Regions from separate parts of the Rhodococcus sp. SJ-3 genome, predicted to be linked through region 1. Evidence: riboswitches for the same ligand, from Rfam matches in the RefSeq annotation. Region 1 holds a riboswitch; each other region holds the start of a gene.

What was found. Region 1 has a riboswitch for S-adenosylmethionine ahead of metX (homoserine O-acetyltransferase MetX). Riboswitches for the same ligand answer to the same signal wherever they lie in the genome.
Region 2: linked by a shared signal. The riboswitch ahead of ACTDXD_RS13555 (aminotransferase class V-fold PLP-dependent enzyme) and the one ahead of metX (homoserine O-acetyltransferase MetX) in region 1 are both predicted to bind S-adenosylmethionine.
Region 3: linked by a shared signal. The riboswitch ahead of ACTDXD_RS23100 (hypothetical protein) and the one ahead of metX (homoserine O-acetyltransferase MetX) in region 1 are both predicted to bind S-adenosylmethionine.

The regions. Positions count from the first base shown of each region.
Region 1 is NZ_CM123306.1:293,736-298,507, forward strand. It holds gene ACTDXD_RS01425 (NADP-dependent isocitrate dehydrogenase) at 1-1,085, opposite strand, end outside; SAM riboswitch class IV at 1,362-1,476, shown strand; gene metX (homoserine O-acetyltransferase MetX) at 1,587-2,714, shown strand; gene ACTDXD_RS01435 (DUF3017 domain-containing protein) at 2,738-3,022, opposite strand; gene ACTDXD_RS01440 (bifunctional methylenetetrahydrofolate dehydrogenase/methenyltetrahydrofolate cyclohydrolase) at 3,034-3,888, opposite strand; gene ACTDXD_RS01445 (wax ester/triacylglycerol synthase domain-containing protein) at 3,894-4,772, opposite strand, start outside.
Region 2 is NZ_CM123306.1:2,932,126-2,936,897, forward strand. It holds gene ACTDXD_RS13550 (Pls/PosA family non-ribosomal peptide synthetase) at 1-2,222, opposite strand, end outside; SAM riboswitch class IV at 2,466-2,582, shown strand; gene ACTDXD_RS13555 (aminotransferase class V-fold PLP-dependent enzyme) at 2,653-3,963, shown strand; gene ACTDXD_RS13560 (putative leader peptide) at 4,014-4,106, shown strand; gene ACTDXD_RS13565 (hypothetical protein) at 4,164-4,769, shown strand.
Region 3 is NZ_CM123306.1:4,945,330-4,950,101, reverse strand. It holds gene ACTDXD_RS23110 (TetR/AcrR family transcriptional regulator) at 1-432, opposite strand, end outside; gene ACTDXD_RS23105 (alpha/beta fold hydrolase) at 497-1,534, shown strand; gene ACTDXD_RS23100 (hypothetical protein) at 1,544-1,936, opposite strand; SAM riboswitch class IV at 1,962-2,074, opposite strand; gene ACTDXD_RS23095 (formate/nitrite transporter family protein) at 2,219-3,082, shown strand; gene ACTDXD_RS23090 (uridine kinase) at 3,168-3,779, shown strand; gene ACTDXD_RS23085 (winged helix DNA-binding domain-containing protein) at 3,781-4,772, opposite strand, start outside.

The DNA of each region.
Region 1 (4,772 bases):
ACGTCCTCGAGTGCCTGCGCGAACTCGATCACCTCGAATGTGCTGTCGAGTTTGCCGCGGTGCTCGAGACCGCGTGTCCACGCGAAGATCGACGCAATGGGATTGGTCGATGTCGGCTTGCCCTGCTGATGTTGCCGGTAGTGCCGGGTGACGGTGCCGTGTGCGGCCTCCGCTTCGACGGTCCTGCCGTCCGGAGTCATCAACACGGAAGTCATGAGTCCGAGCGAGCCGTAGCCCTGCGCAACAGTGTCGGACTGGACGTCACCGTCGTAGTTCTTGCAGGCCCAGACGTAGCCGCCTTCCCACTTGAGGGACGACGCCACCATGTCGTCGATCAGGCGGTGCTCGTAGGTCAGTCCGGCAGCGTCGAACTCCGCCTTGAACTCGTCCTCGTAGATCCGCTGGAACTCGTCCTTGAACATGCCGTCGTAGGCCTTGAGGATCGTGTTCTTGGTGGACAGGTATACCGGGTAGTTGCGCTGCAGACCGTAGGACAGCGAGGCGCGTGCGAAGTCCTGGATGGATTTCTTGTAGTTGTACATACCCATGACGACGCCGCCGTCCTCGGGGATCCTGCACACCTCGTGCTCGATCGGTTCGGAACCGTCGTCCGGCGTGTAGGTGATGGTGACGGTGCCTGCGCCGGGGACCTTGAAGTCTGTGGCACGGTACTGGTCGCCGAATGCGTGACGGCCGACGATGACCGGCTTCGTCCAACCCGGAACCAACCTGGGCACGTTGGAGATGATGATGGGTGCACGGAAGATGGTGCCGCCGAGGATGTTACGAATAGTGCCGTTGGGTGACCGCCACATCTTCTTCAGGCCGAACTCCTCGACCCGCGCCTCGTCCGGGGTGATGGTCGCGCACTTGACACCGACGCCGTGCTTCTTGATGGCGTTCGCGGAATCGATGGTGACCTGGTCGTCGGTCGCATCACGGTTCTCGATGCCGAGGTCGTAGTACTCGAGATCCACATCCAGATAGGGATGAATGAGCTTGTCTTTGATGAACTGCCAGATGATGCGCGTCATCTCGTCGCCGTCGAGTTCGACGACCTTACCCTCAACCTTGATCTTGGACATACGCGGTTCGTGTCCTCCTTGGACGGCAGTCGAGTCCCCGAGCGGCCGCACTTCCGGAATGCGACCGCCTTCAGCTCAGGCGTCTGAGCATGGCTCCGCACGCGTCGGGTACTGAGCCAAACAGAACAAGCGTACTGCTATTCGATGCACGCACAACCCCGGCTGCGGCCCCCAAGCGCTACTGACCGGTAACTTTCTTGCTGCTCGGGCGCAGGCGGAGGGAAGGTCGAGAGCCGCGTGTCGAGCCCTAGGATCCAGCCGTTAGACTGCCGACGAGGTCATGAGTGCCAGCGCGAAGCCCCGGCTTGCTGGTCGGCAACCCTCCGGCCAGGGTGGGGTGCTCCGGGTGAGGACACGGTCGTCGGCGCACCGCAGACGACAAGCCGGCTCTTGGGAGGTTCGAAATGCTGATGGACTGTCGATACCGGCTCTCGTCCCAGTGCCCCGACATGGCAAGCAGGACACATTGACCATCACCACTGGCCTCGAGGCGGTCGCATCTTGACAACAGGTACCAACCGTCGACGGATCGAGCTTCCCGCAGAAGACGGAAAGCTCGACACCATCGACATCGGCAGCATCACCCTCGAAAGCGGTGCCATCCTTCCCGATGTCACCGTCGCTCTGCAGCGGTGGGGCGCGCTGTCACCCACCCGCGACAACGTCGTGCTCGTCGAGCACGCGCTGACCGGGGACTCACACATCACCGGACCGGCCGGACCGGATCACCCGTCGCCAGGCTGGTGGTCCGGCATGGTCGGCCCCGGCGCGCCGATCGACACCGACCGGTGGTGCGTGGTGGCCACGAACGTCCTCGGCGGATGCCAGGGCACCACCGGCCCGGGCAGCACCGCGCCCGACGGCAAACCGTGGGGCTCCCGTTTCCCGCGGATCACCATCCGCGATCAGATCACCGCGGAAGCTGCCCTTCTCGACGCCCTCGGCATCGAGACATTGGCCGCGGTGACGGGTGGATCGATGGGCGGCATGCGTTCGCTCGAATGGGTCGTCTCCCACCCGAGCCGGGTGCGGGCGGCACTGGTCCTCGCGGTCGGCTCCCGCGCAACCGCCGATCAGATCGGTGTCCAGAGCACCCAGATCGCTGCCATCATGGCGGATCCGGACTGGCAGGGCGGCGACTACTACGAGACCGGCCGCCGGCCCGAGGCCGGGCTGGGTATCGCGCGGCGCATGGCCCATCTCTCGTATCGCAGCGAGGAAGAACTCGACTCGCGGTTCGCCAACCTCCCTCAAGACGACGAGGATCCGTGGCGTGACGGACGCTACGCCGTGCAGAGCTACCTCGACCACCAGGCAGCGAAGCTCGTCAAGCGGTTCGACCCCGGGACCTACGTGGTACTGAGCGACGCGATGAACCGGCACGACGTAGGCCGCGGTCGCGGTGGCGTCGAGGCCGCATTGGCGAGCACGCAGGTACCGACGATCGTCGCGGGCGTCGATTCGGATCGTCTCTACCCGATTCGATTGCAGCAGGAGATCGCAGACGGTCTCCCCCATTGCGCCGGGCTGCGCGTGCTCGAATCACGCGACGGACACGACGGCTTCCTCACCGAGGCCGACGCGGTCGCGAAGCTGCTCGTCGAGCTGATGGAGCTGGCGAGCGCGTAACAGCGCTCGCCGGCCTGTTCCCCCTACCCTGTGCCCAGGGGGTCGATCGAGACAGCCAGTCCGACGATCGCCCCACCCATGGCGAGCATCGCTGCCACGTCGAAGCGTTTGCTTCGCACCGCGAGCACTCCCACCTGATCGGAGTCGAGAGCCCAGCGGAGAATCCCCGCGAGGATCATCGCACCACCGAACACGAAAGCGCCTCGGCGCCAGCGATCGGCCAGCACGAGGACCACCGCCGCGGCGATCACCACGGTGACCGCCAGCAGCGGCAGGTTCAGTCGTGTAAGACGCACCGAACTGTCCATCTGCTGACTGCTCAGAGACCGGCGTCGTGCTCGGCGCGTTCGACGACGTTCGTCAGCAGAAACGCGCGGGTGAGGGGTCCGACACCACCGGGATTGGGCGAGAGGAACCCGGCAACGTCGCGGACGTCGCCGGCGACGTCGCCGCGCAGGCCGTCGGCTGTGCGCGAGACACCCACGTCGAGCACTGCTGCACCGGGCTTGACCATGTCGGCGGTGATCAGACCGGGCACACCCGCTGCGGCAACGACGATGTCGGCGCGCTTCACCTCGGCGGCGAGGTCCTTGGTGCCGGTGTGGCACAGCGTCACTGTCGCGTTCTCGCTGCGACGGGTCAGCAGGAGCCCGATCGGGCGGCCCACGGTCACGCCGCGGCCGATGACCACCACATGGGCGCCGTTGATCGGCACCTCGTAGCGGCGCAGCAGGTGGACGATGCCCCGCGGGGTGCACGGCAACGCCGCCTCCTTGCCGAGCACCAGGCGTCCGAGGTTGACCGGATGCAGTCCGTCCGCATCCTTGGCAGGGTCGATCCGCTCGAGGGCGGCGTTCTCGTCGAGGTGCCCGGGCAGCGGAAGCTGCACAATGTACCCCGTGCATGCGGGGTCGGCGTTGAGTTCGTCGATCGCCGCTTCGAGCTGTTCTTGGGTGATGTCGGCGGGCAGATCCTTGCGGATCGAGGTGATGCCCACCTTGGCGCAGTCGTTGTGCTTGCCGCGCACGTACGCCGCCGATCCGGGGTCGTCGCCCACCAGGATCGTGCCGAGGCCGGGCGTGATGCCCTTGTCCTTCAGCGCTGTCACGCGGACCACCAGGTCCTCGAAGATCTCGTCGCGGGTTGCTTTGCCGTCCAGGATGGTCGCAGTCACGTCACTCATTCTTCCAGGTATCCACTCGCTCGCGGCGGGCGGTGCCACATCGTTCCGGACGGGGAACAACCGCGAGAGTCCACCTGATTGCCGTCGGGGGCTCCGGCGCGGTACAGATCTTCGAACGCCGACGCGAGACGGCGTTCGTAGTCCTCGGGGTCCGGCATCGACGAAACACTCACCAGGAACGTCAGATTCAGAGTATTTCCGAGCGATGTCACCGAATGGACGAGGGCGGAGGTCCGGCTGAGCATCGGTGTCCCCAGCGCTTCCACCACCGGGCTGCCGCCGAAACGGAGGCCCTCGACCCGGCCGCGGGGCACATTGGTCACCGCGGTGTTCGCCAGAGCGACGACGGCGCCGCTCGACTCGATCCTCCGGTTGCGGGCACGCCGAATCGACACCTTCAGGTCCACTGCGGGCGAAGCATCGACGGGTGCGGTGGTTGCCGCCGTCTCCGGACGCGCGACACGCTGCTTCTCCAAGTTCGACGATTCCCGGACGAGGCGGAGTCGCTCGAGCGGGTCCGCATGGTCGGTGGTGTGCAGGTCGACGTACATGAGCGTGACCTCGTTCGCCGCACGGGTCTTCCCTCCCTCGACGCCGGACCTGCGCCGGGTCGACCGGGGGACGATCGCCGCGAGCGACGCCGGCGGGGTTTCTCCGTGCTGCTCGAGATACGAGTGCAGACCGCCCGAGACCACGGACAGGATCACATCGTTGACGGATGTTCCGGTGGAGCGAGCGACGGCCCGGACGTCGCGCAGATCCATGCGGACCCGGCCGAACTGCCGCGACCCGCTGCCACCGGTATCGAAACGCGTTCGTGGACGGCACGGCGCCGGTGGGGTGATCGTTCCCGCTGCGGTCAGCGTGGTCAGCGC
Region 2 (4,772 bases), 2.6 Mb from region 1:
ACGAGCATGCCGGTGACCGGCGGAAGGGTGTGCAGGTCGACGCCCTGGCCGATCTTCGCGCCCAGCGCCCGCGCGTACTGGCGCATCCACGGCGCACCGGACAGATTGGTCGCGCCGGACGCCTCCGACAACCGCTGCGCGGTCCACAGCCGCAGGTGTACCGCGCCGCCGCGGGGATAACTGCCTGGCTTCAGCCCGCGCAGAAGTAGCCGCGCGCCCAGGACCGCCGTGCTCATCCGGCCGAGCGGTGAAAGGAACACGACGACGCCTGCTGCGATCCACCACCACGACAACGTCACGGTCCACGGAACATCGGTGGCCATTGCGATGATGTTGTTCAGAATCGCCAGCCACGTGATCCATTGGAGGCCGGTCAACGTCGTGAGGGGTACCGTCGCAGCGAGTTGGAGGAACTGCGCCCCTCGCGACACCGGGGTGACTTCGCGCGGACCCGTGGTCTCCGTCGGGGCGAGTTCGTCGAGATAGCCGGCGAGGGACCCGAGCCGAGGCCGGTCGTAGAGTTCGGCGACCGTCATGTCGGGATAGCGCTCACGCAGTGCGGTGACGAGTTGCGCGGCGGACAGAGAACCTCCGCCGAGTTCGAAGAAGTCGTCGTCGAGTCCTTCGATGCGGGCGCCGAGCAGTGACGACCACAGTTCCGCGACCCATTCGGCGGTCGGAGGTAGTCCGAGCGCTTCGACCGAGTCGGCGTCGGCGCCGGGCAGCGGCCACGGCAGGGCATTACGATCGACCTTCCCGGACGTACGAGTGGGAAGCTCGTCGACGAGCGCGAGACGCGGTACGAGTGCTGCTGGAAGCTGTTCGGACAGCAGGTCGTGGGCGGAGGCAACGTCGAAGTCGGGATCGGTCGAGGCGATGTAGCCGACGAGAATCGAGCTTCCGGCCGAGGTCTTGCGGACCGCGCACGCACCACCGGCGACACCGGGCAGGTTCTGCAGGGCATTGTCGACCTCGCCGAGCTCGATGCGGCGTCCGCCGATCTTGACCTGGTCGTCGGCGCGTCCCTGGAAAAGGAGTCCCGCACTGTCGAGTACGACGAGGTCGCCGCTGCGATAGGCGCGATCCCAGCCGAGGGTGGGCATGGGCGCGTACTTCTCGGCGTCTTTCGCCGGGTCCAGGTAGCGGGCGAGCCCGACACCGCCGATCACGAGCTCGCCGGACTGTCCTTCGGCGACGGGATTGCCCTCGGTGTCTACGACCGCAAGATCCCAGCCGTCGAGTGGCAGACCGATCCGGATCGGTCCGGTGCCGTCCATGATGGCGGCGCACGCGACCACCGTCGCTTCGGTGGGGCCGTAGGTGTTCCACACTTCACGGCCGGGCACGGCGAGACGCTCGGCGAGGTCGGGCGGGCATGCTTCCCCGCCGAAGATGAGCAGGCGCACTGCTTCGAGTGCCTCGCCGGGCCACATCGCCGCAAGGGTCGGGACCGTGGAGACGACGTTGATGTTGCGAGAGACCAGCCACGGGCCGAGGTCCATTCCGGAGCGCACGAGCGAACGCGGCGCAGGAACGAGGCACGCGCCGTGCCGCCAGGCCAGCCACATCTCCTCGCATGATGCGTCGAATGCGACGGACAGACCTGCGAGGACCCGGTCGCTTGGGCCGAGAGGTTCTTCCCGGCAGAACAGGTTCGCTTCGGCGTCGACGAAGGCGGCGGCGTTGCGGTGTGTGACGGCGACACCCTTCGGGGTGCCGGTGGAACCCGAGGTGAAGATGATCCACGCGTCGTCGTCGAGGGCCGGTTCGCGTACGTCCGGTTCGTCGGCAGGAGGAGCGGTGCCGGGACCGATCCCCGCATCGGTGACGATCGCGGTCACCTTTGCTTCGGAGAAGACCAGCTCGGCACGCTCATCGGGGTCGTCGGCGTCTACCGGGACGTAGGCGGCGCCTGCGGCGAGAACGGACAGAATGGTGATGTAGAGGTCTTTGGATCCGGACGACATGCGCACCCCGACGCGATCGCCGGCGCCCACACCGGCCTCCGCGAGTCCACGTGCTCCTGCGCTGACCTGGTCGAGCAGTTCGGCGTACTCGAGCATCGTGGTGCCGTCGTCGATTGCAGGAGCGTGGGGGTGCGATTCGGCGCTGGCGCGAAGTACGTCGACGAGTGTGCGCGGCGCGGGTGCGTGTGATCCGCGCAGGAAGACTTCCGGTACGAGCGACGTGTCGTCGGCTGCGGGCGGGGGTTGAGCAGACAATCCGCTGTCCTTCTACTCGGGTGGGCGATCCGGGTTATTTCACGTGAAGGTGGACAACAGATGAACGTTCGGTACGCGCAGCGAGCGGGTGGGGGTGTGCGGTGTCACGCCTCAGAGCAAAGCACGATGGTGGTTCCTCCGCAGGTCAGAAGGAGAAATTCTCTTTCGGCCGGAGACCGTGCGGAGGGCCTCGACGGGATGCCGACTTGACACGCAGTGTGCCCGGTGTCATTGTCTTCGGCAGGTCATGAGTACCAGCGTCAAGCCCCGGCTCGCTGGTCGGCAACCCTCCGCCGCGGTGGGGTGCTCCGGGTGACGACCTGGCTGACGTACCGAACCCGGACGCAGCAAGCGCGGACTCCGCCGGCGAACGATTCACCATCGTCGTGGCGATCACCGACGGGTCCCTGATCGATGAGGGAAATTCGTCATGACTGTTGCTACTTCCACCTGTATCGCTCCCTTTGCTCGCGTGTCGGGCTGTGACGTGCAGGTTCCTCTGGTGCAGGGCGGAACCTGCAGCTACGCGAACTTCGACTATGCGGCGAGCGCACCGGCTCTGGAGAGTGTGACGGACCGGATTTCCGAGCTGTTGCCGTTCTACGCCAGCGTGCACCGTGGTGCGGGCTATGCCTCGCGCATCAGCACCACGAGCTACGAGGAGTCGCGTGAGTCGGTTTCCCGGTTCGTCGGTGCCGACGAGGACCAGGTCGTGGTCTTCACCCGAAACACCACGGATTCGATCAACCTGCTCGCCGGTGCAGTCCCCGGCGACGTGGTGGTACTCGACATCGAGCATCATGCGAACTTGTTGCCGTGGAAGAACACTCGTGTGGTCGAAGCTGCGGATTCGGTTTCGGAAACCGTGTGGCGGATCGCCGTCGAGCTCGAGCGTGCGCCGACGGCACTGCTTGCCATCACGGGAGCGTCCAATGTGACCGGCGAGGTGCTGCCGATTGCCGAACTCGCCGAACTCGCCCACGCGTGCGGCGCACGGATCTTCGTCGACGGTGCCCAGCTGGTTCCGCATCGCCGCGTCGACCTCGCCGAGCTCGGCGTCGACTATCTCGCGTTCTCGGGCCACAAGCTGTACGCGCCGTTCGGTGCCGGGGTGCTCGTCGGACGTCGCGACTGGCTCGATGTCGCGGAGCCGTACCTCGCCGGGGGCGGAGCAGTACGTGAGGTCGCCCTCGACCGCACCGAATGGGCGTGCGCCCCTGCCCGGCACGAAGCCGGGTCCCCGAACGTGCTGGGGGTCGCGGCGATCGCTGCCGCGTGCGACACTCTCGCGTCGCACGACGCCGAGGCAGCTGCGCGTCACGAGGAGCTGTTGTGCGCGCAGCTTGTCGATGGCCTGCACGACATCTACGGCGTGGAAATCCTTAGGCTGTGGGATGATTCGGCAGACTGCGTCGGGATCGTGACCTTCGGTATCGATGGTTTCGAGCCCGGCGAGATAGCCGCGTACCTCTCGGCCGAACACGGCATCGGTGTTCGTGACGGGCGTTTCTGCGCCCACCCGTTGCTCGCCCGCGTCGGCCTTCCCGGTGGTGCGGTGCGCGCCTCGCTGGGATTGGGTAGTTCCTCGGCGGACGTCGATCGTCTGCTCGCGGCGCTTCGGCAGCTGGTGGCGAGCGGGCCGCAGTGGTCGTATGCCAAGGTCGAGGGGGCCTGGAGCCCGTCGCCGGAGACCCGGATCGGCCTTACGCAGTCGGGCGACGGTGCGGCGGAGTGCGTCTGATGATCGCCGCAGCGATCGACAATTCCCGGCGAGATCAGTAGGGTTTTCTCATGGCAGTGTGGAGTTCGGCGCAGGCAGCGGCCCAGTGGTGCCGCCGCCACGTCGACCTGTGCCGCACGGCCTCCTGCATCTGTTCGGACTGACGAGGTTCCCGTTCCCGCTTTTTCGATGCCGAGTTCGGCATATCGAGAGGAATTCTCATGTCCTACAGTAGTATTTCTTCAGCCGAGTCCCTGCGTGTCGCAGTCGAATTCGTAGATGGTTCAGGGCCAGATGTGTGGGCGGATCTCACCGTCGATCGCGACGGCGGTGGGCCGCTCGACCTCAGTGCTGCTCCGCGCACCGTCGTGCGGGTGCGCGCCGCAGATCTGCGGGAAGCGCGCAAGCTGCGCGATCGGGCACGAGCCGATGCCTCGGCGGAAGGCCGCGACCCCGACGCCCTCACGGTGCTGGTCGACCTCGAAGTGATCGTCGACCTCGAAGCGCGCGTGGCTCGTCGCCGTGCTCAGGATGCGTGGCGCCGGGCAGGCGGGGGAGCAGCGGGCCTGTCCTACGTCGGTACTCCGACCGGGCTGGCCGGCCTGATCGCCGATATTCATGCCGTGAAGGTCGCCGACGGCGTCACCCTGATCCCGGTGGCCGGTGGCATCACGGTCGACAACATCGTCGATGGAACCCTGCCGTGGCTAGAGTCTCGCGGACTCATCGAGATCTCACCGTCGTCGGCGGAGTTGGGGCGCAGGTTCGCCGCAGGCAGAGGTCGCGCCACTGATCGTCCGGACGGTCGTGTGGCCCTCGCATCCTGACCT
Region 3 (4,772 bases), 1.2 Mb from region 1:
GGAGAACCCGACAAGACGGAGTAGACGCCCGGCCTCGCTGACGGTTCCACCCGATGCGTCGGCAAGAAAGGATCTGATCCACGGATCGTTCGTCGCTTTCGCAAGGTAGGCATACCAGACCGAGACACCGACGCGTGCGGGTGCATTCGTCGGAACAGGCTGGGTGAGCAATGCCGCGAGGGCCGATCTCGGATCACCGGGGCATCCGTGTTCGCGATAAACCTGTTCGGCACCGGTGACCATTTCCTGCGCTCCGGCCCGGATCAGATGCTGTTTCGATTCGAAGTAGTGCTGGATCCTGCCGATCGAGACGCCGGCCTCCTCAGCCACCGCATGCAACGTGACCCCGTCGATTCCCCGCTCGTGGATCACCGCCCACAGGGCCCACACAATCTCTTTGCGACGCTCGGCATGGTCGACAACTTTCGGCATGACCGCATTTTACAATATGCCTATACTGCAAAAGGTACTGATACTCGACGATCAGGGGTTGCATATGAGTGAGTACGCCGCACGCACAGATTCCCGGACCGAGCATCCACCACCAGCTCGTCCGCGTTACCGATGGCTTCGTCGCAGCGGGCTGGTCGTCCTCGCCGCGCTCACAGCGCTGGGTGCTGTGAGCGTGCAGCAGTTCTTCTTCGGAGCACCCGGCGTGGGTCATTTCCGCGACGCAGAAGGACGCCAGAGCTACGTCGCGGCGTACGAGCAAGCGATGTCCTCACTCCCCTCACCCACATCGACCCACGACCTCGCGACCCGCTTCGGCACAGTTCGCGCTTATGAGTGGAGCTCCCCGGACACCGCGGACACCGTTCCGGTCGTCCTGGTGCCGGGCCGGTCGTCGGGTGTTCCGATGTGGGCCGAGAACCTTGACGACTTCCTACCTCACCGACGGGTTGTTGCTTTCGACGCACTCGGTGATGCCGGTTTGTCGGTACAGAATGTTCCGCTCACCTCCTTCGGCGACCAGGCCATCTGGATCACCGACGCACTCGACGCACTCGCAACCGACACCGTGCACATCGTCGGTCATTCGTTCGGTGGAGCAATCGCAGCGACATACGCGCAGCATTTCCCGGAGAGGGTCCGGTCGCTGACACTCCTCGAACCGGTTTTCACCTTCGCGCGTCCCTCGGCCCGCATGATGGCGTGGACCATGGTGTCGTCTCTCCCGTTCCTGCCCGAGTCCTGGCGCACGACCGCGCTCGGAAAGGTAGGCGGGGCCGAGTTCGACTCGAACGACGACATGGCGAAGATGATCGCCGCGGGTTCGGAGCACTTCTCGGCGGTCCTGCCGATTCCTTCTCCCCTGAGTGATGACGAGATGGAGGCCCTCGCCATGCCCACCTATGTCGCTATCGCCGAACGCGATTCGCTCGCCGGAGGCGACACTGCAGTGCAGCGGGCACGAACACTCCCGCGCGCACTCGTCGATATCTTCCCGAACACCACCCATTCGCTACCGATGCAAGCGAAGGAGGCTCTGGCAGTAGAGCTTCCAGAATTCTGGCACGAGGCCGAACAGAACTGATCCGACGGGTCACCGGCCGGGCACATAGGTCAGCGTCGGAACGCGCCCTCGTACGCAGTCCGTCCAGTGATCAGGTGCGGCAAGGGTGAAGGTCGCAGGCACATACGGATCAGGGCCCGGCAGGATCAGCACTCGCCACTGCGGAACCCAGGTCCCGATCTCCCCACAAGCGTGGACCGCGTCGGCGATCGCAGCGGTGTCATGGTGACGGAATACGAGTCGTATTCCATCCCAAGATAATTCGACGCGCGTCTCGTCCAGGACGCGCACCAGCGCGCCGACACTGAGATCGGAATCGTCGAAAGCCTTACGGGCGCGGATGAAGTGTACGTGGTGCCCGTCGCCGAACGAAGCGCACTCGTGAGCACCTACGTGATCGGTACCGCGAATATGGTCGGTCATGATTTCCTCCGGGTCGGCCCCGGGCGGGGCGCTCGTGCCCGGGCCGGTCGGCCGCGAGCCGCTTCGTCATCCGAGCCACCCGCGAGCGTGGGGTTGGCGTGCCGTCAAGTCGGAGCTTGGCGACGGCATCTCGTGAAGCACCGCCAATATACATGATGGAGCGACCTCACAACCCGAGCCACCGCCTGCGGAGAAGAACGCAACGCATCCTTACTGCTCCGAAACGCCACGGTGACCGACCCCGCCGACACTGGTCGGCACTGTTCGCATCAGGAGGTTGCCGTGTCCTACGTTCCACCCGCCGAGCTGGCCCGCGCGATGGTCGACGCCGGCCAGAGCAAGGTCCTCATGTCTACCCGCGACACCCTGATCAGGGCGTATATGGCCGGTGCGATCCTCACACTCGGGGCAGCATTTGCAATTACCGTCACCGTGCAGACCGGCAACGCCCTCCTCGGAGCCATTCTCTTCCCGGTCGGATTCTGTCTGCTGTACCTACTGGGTTTCGATCTTCTCACCGGGGTGTTCACGATGGTCCCCATCGCATACCTCGACAGACGCCCGGGGGTGACGATCGGGTCGATGCTCCGCAACTGGGCTCTGGTCTTCGTCGGAAACTTCCTCGGCGCCTTCACCGTGGCCGTGCTGATCACCTTCATCCTCACCTACGGCTATTCGATCCCGCCGGACGCGGTCGGCGAACGTCTCGGTGAGATCGGTGAAGCGCGCACTCTCGGGTATGCAGAGCATGGCGCGGCGGGCATGGCAACCCTGTTCTTCCGCGGCATGCTGTGCAACTGGATGGTCTCCACCGGCGTTGTCGCAGCGATGATGTCCAAGAGTGTGCCGGGCAAGGTTCTCGTGATGTGGATGCCCGTCATGCTGTTCTTCTACATGGGTTTCGAGCACTCGGTCGTCAACATGTTCCTGTTCCCGTCCGGCCTGCTTCTCGGCGGTGACTTCACCCTCGGTGACTATCTGATCTGGAACGAGGTCCCGACGGTTCTGGGCAACCTTGTCGGCGGTGTCGTGTTCGTGGGTCTCGCTCTCTACATCACCCACGTGCGGACGCAACCCAAGCGCGCGATCGGGGCGCCTGCCTCGGACCGCGCCGCAGCGTCGGCCAGGACTCCCGAACCCGTGTGATGCGATCCGTGGCTTCGATTCTCCCGACGCACAGGCCCTATCGCGGCAGAGGGATGTCGGGTCACGCCGGCGATACCCTGATCGGATGGCGTCGTTCACACCGATCTCACCTGCTGTACTCACCGAACTACTCGCCGAACGTGCATACGCACTACCGGGCCCGGTCGCCATGGCAATTTCGGCCGCCGACGCCGCAGAACCGATGGATCTGGCGAGCCGGGTTGTCGAGGCCCTGCGCGCCGCGGGGCGTCCCGCGCACGCCGTGTCACTGCACGATTTCGTCCGACCTGCCTCGCTCCGTCTCGAACACGGGCACGCCGATGAAGAGAGTTATCGGTCGGGCTGGTACGACTACGACGCGCTGGACCGCGAGGTGGTCTCGTCCCTGAAGAGCGGGCATCGCTTTCTGCCGCGGTTGTGGGACGAGGCCACCGACCGGTCGGCGCGAGCACACCGGGTCGGCGCCGCAGACGATCACGTGCTTGTCGTAGCAGGACCGATGCTCCTCGGCCGAGGCATCCCGTTCGATGTGACCGTCGACCTGAAAATGTCCCGGGGTGCGCTCGAACGGGGAACTCCCGCCGCCGACCATTGGACGATCTCCCCGCTACTCGCACACGAGGCCGAGGTCTCTTCCGCGGCCGACATCGTGGTGCGCTTCGAACATCCGGATCGGCCCGCGCTGCGGGATTCCTGAACTATCCGGCAGCCAGGGCCTTGGCCAATGGCGAGGGGAATCGCGGCAGCACCCGCACACCCTCCAGCCATTCCTCGAGCCGAGCAGCTTCGGCGGTGAGAAAGGCCGATGCTTCCTTCCCTGCGTCCTCGAGCATATGGAGCCGGACGGCGCCGTCGTCGGATTGCCACCACGTGCCGACAACCCGGCCGTCCCACCACGCCGTCGGCCCTGCGTTTCCACTGGTGTCGAAGAGTTGCTGCTTGTACGGGCCGAGGTACCACTCTCGCTCGAACCAACCCATCGTGGTGGGATCGAGAGACGGCAGCAGGGCGCCCCACGGCTCAGCAGAGGGCGCGGGGTCGACGTCGTCCGGGAGGAGATAGCCGACACGCCCGTCGAGGTCGACTTCCACAGCCGCGAGTTCGGTCAGCGCAGCTCGGACCGCTTTGATCGTCGAGCCGAGCCACCATTTGATGTCGGCTTCGGTGCCCGGCCCGAACGCGCCCAGCCACATCGCCACAAGGTCTCGAAGTCCCTCGGATTCACTTCGCGGTTCGATCTCCTCCCCCAACCACGAGGCAGTCCGCACCCAGTTCGGACGCGAGATTCGCCACGACCCGTTGTTGGAGGCCCGGAGCACCTGGCCCGAGGCCGAGAGCACCGTCATGACTCGTGGGGCGAAGGAAACCTTCCCGCCCCACGACTTCCCGACGCCGTAGTCGATCGATGCGTCGAGAACAGGTAGTTCGGAACGTAATTCGGACGCGGTGGCCTCGCGTCCACCTGCCAAGGCGGCGAGAACCCCGGCGGTGGCGTCGTCGAGCCACTGTGCGCCGTCCCGGTGCAGGCCGGCCCGTTCGGCGTCTTTGATCACGCTGCGGCGCTGAGCGGCTGCAACCCGATTACTTGCCCCGGCCTGTGCCGCCGCGAGCGCGGCACGCGGAAACACAAAGACGGTACGACGCATCGCGAGGTGCTTGACCAGCGTCCGATCTCTGTAGAGCGCGGCAT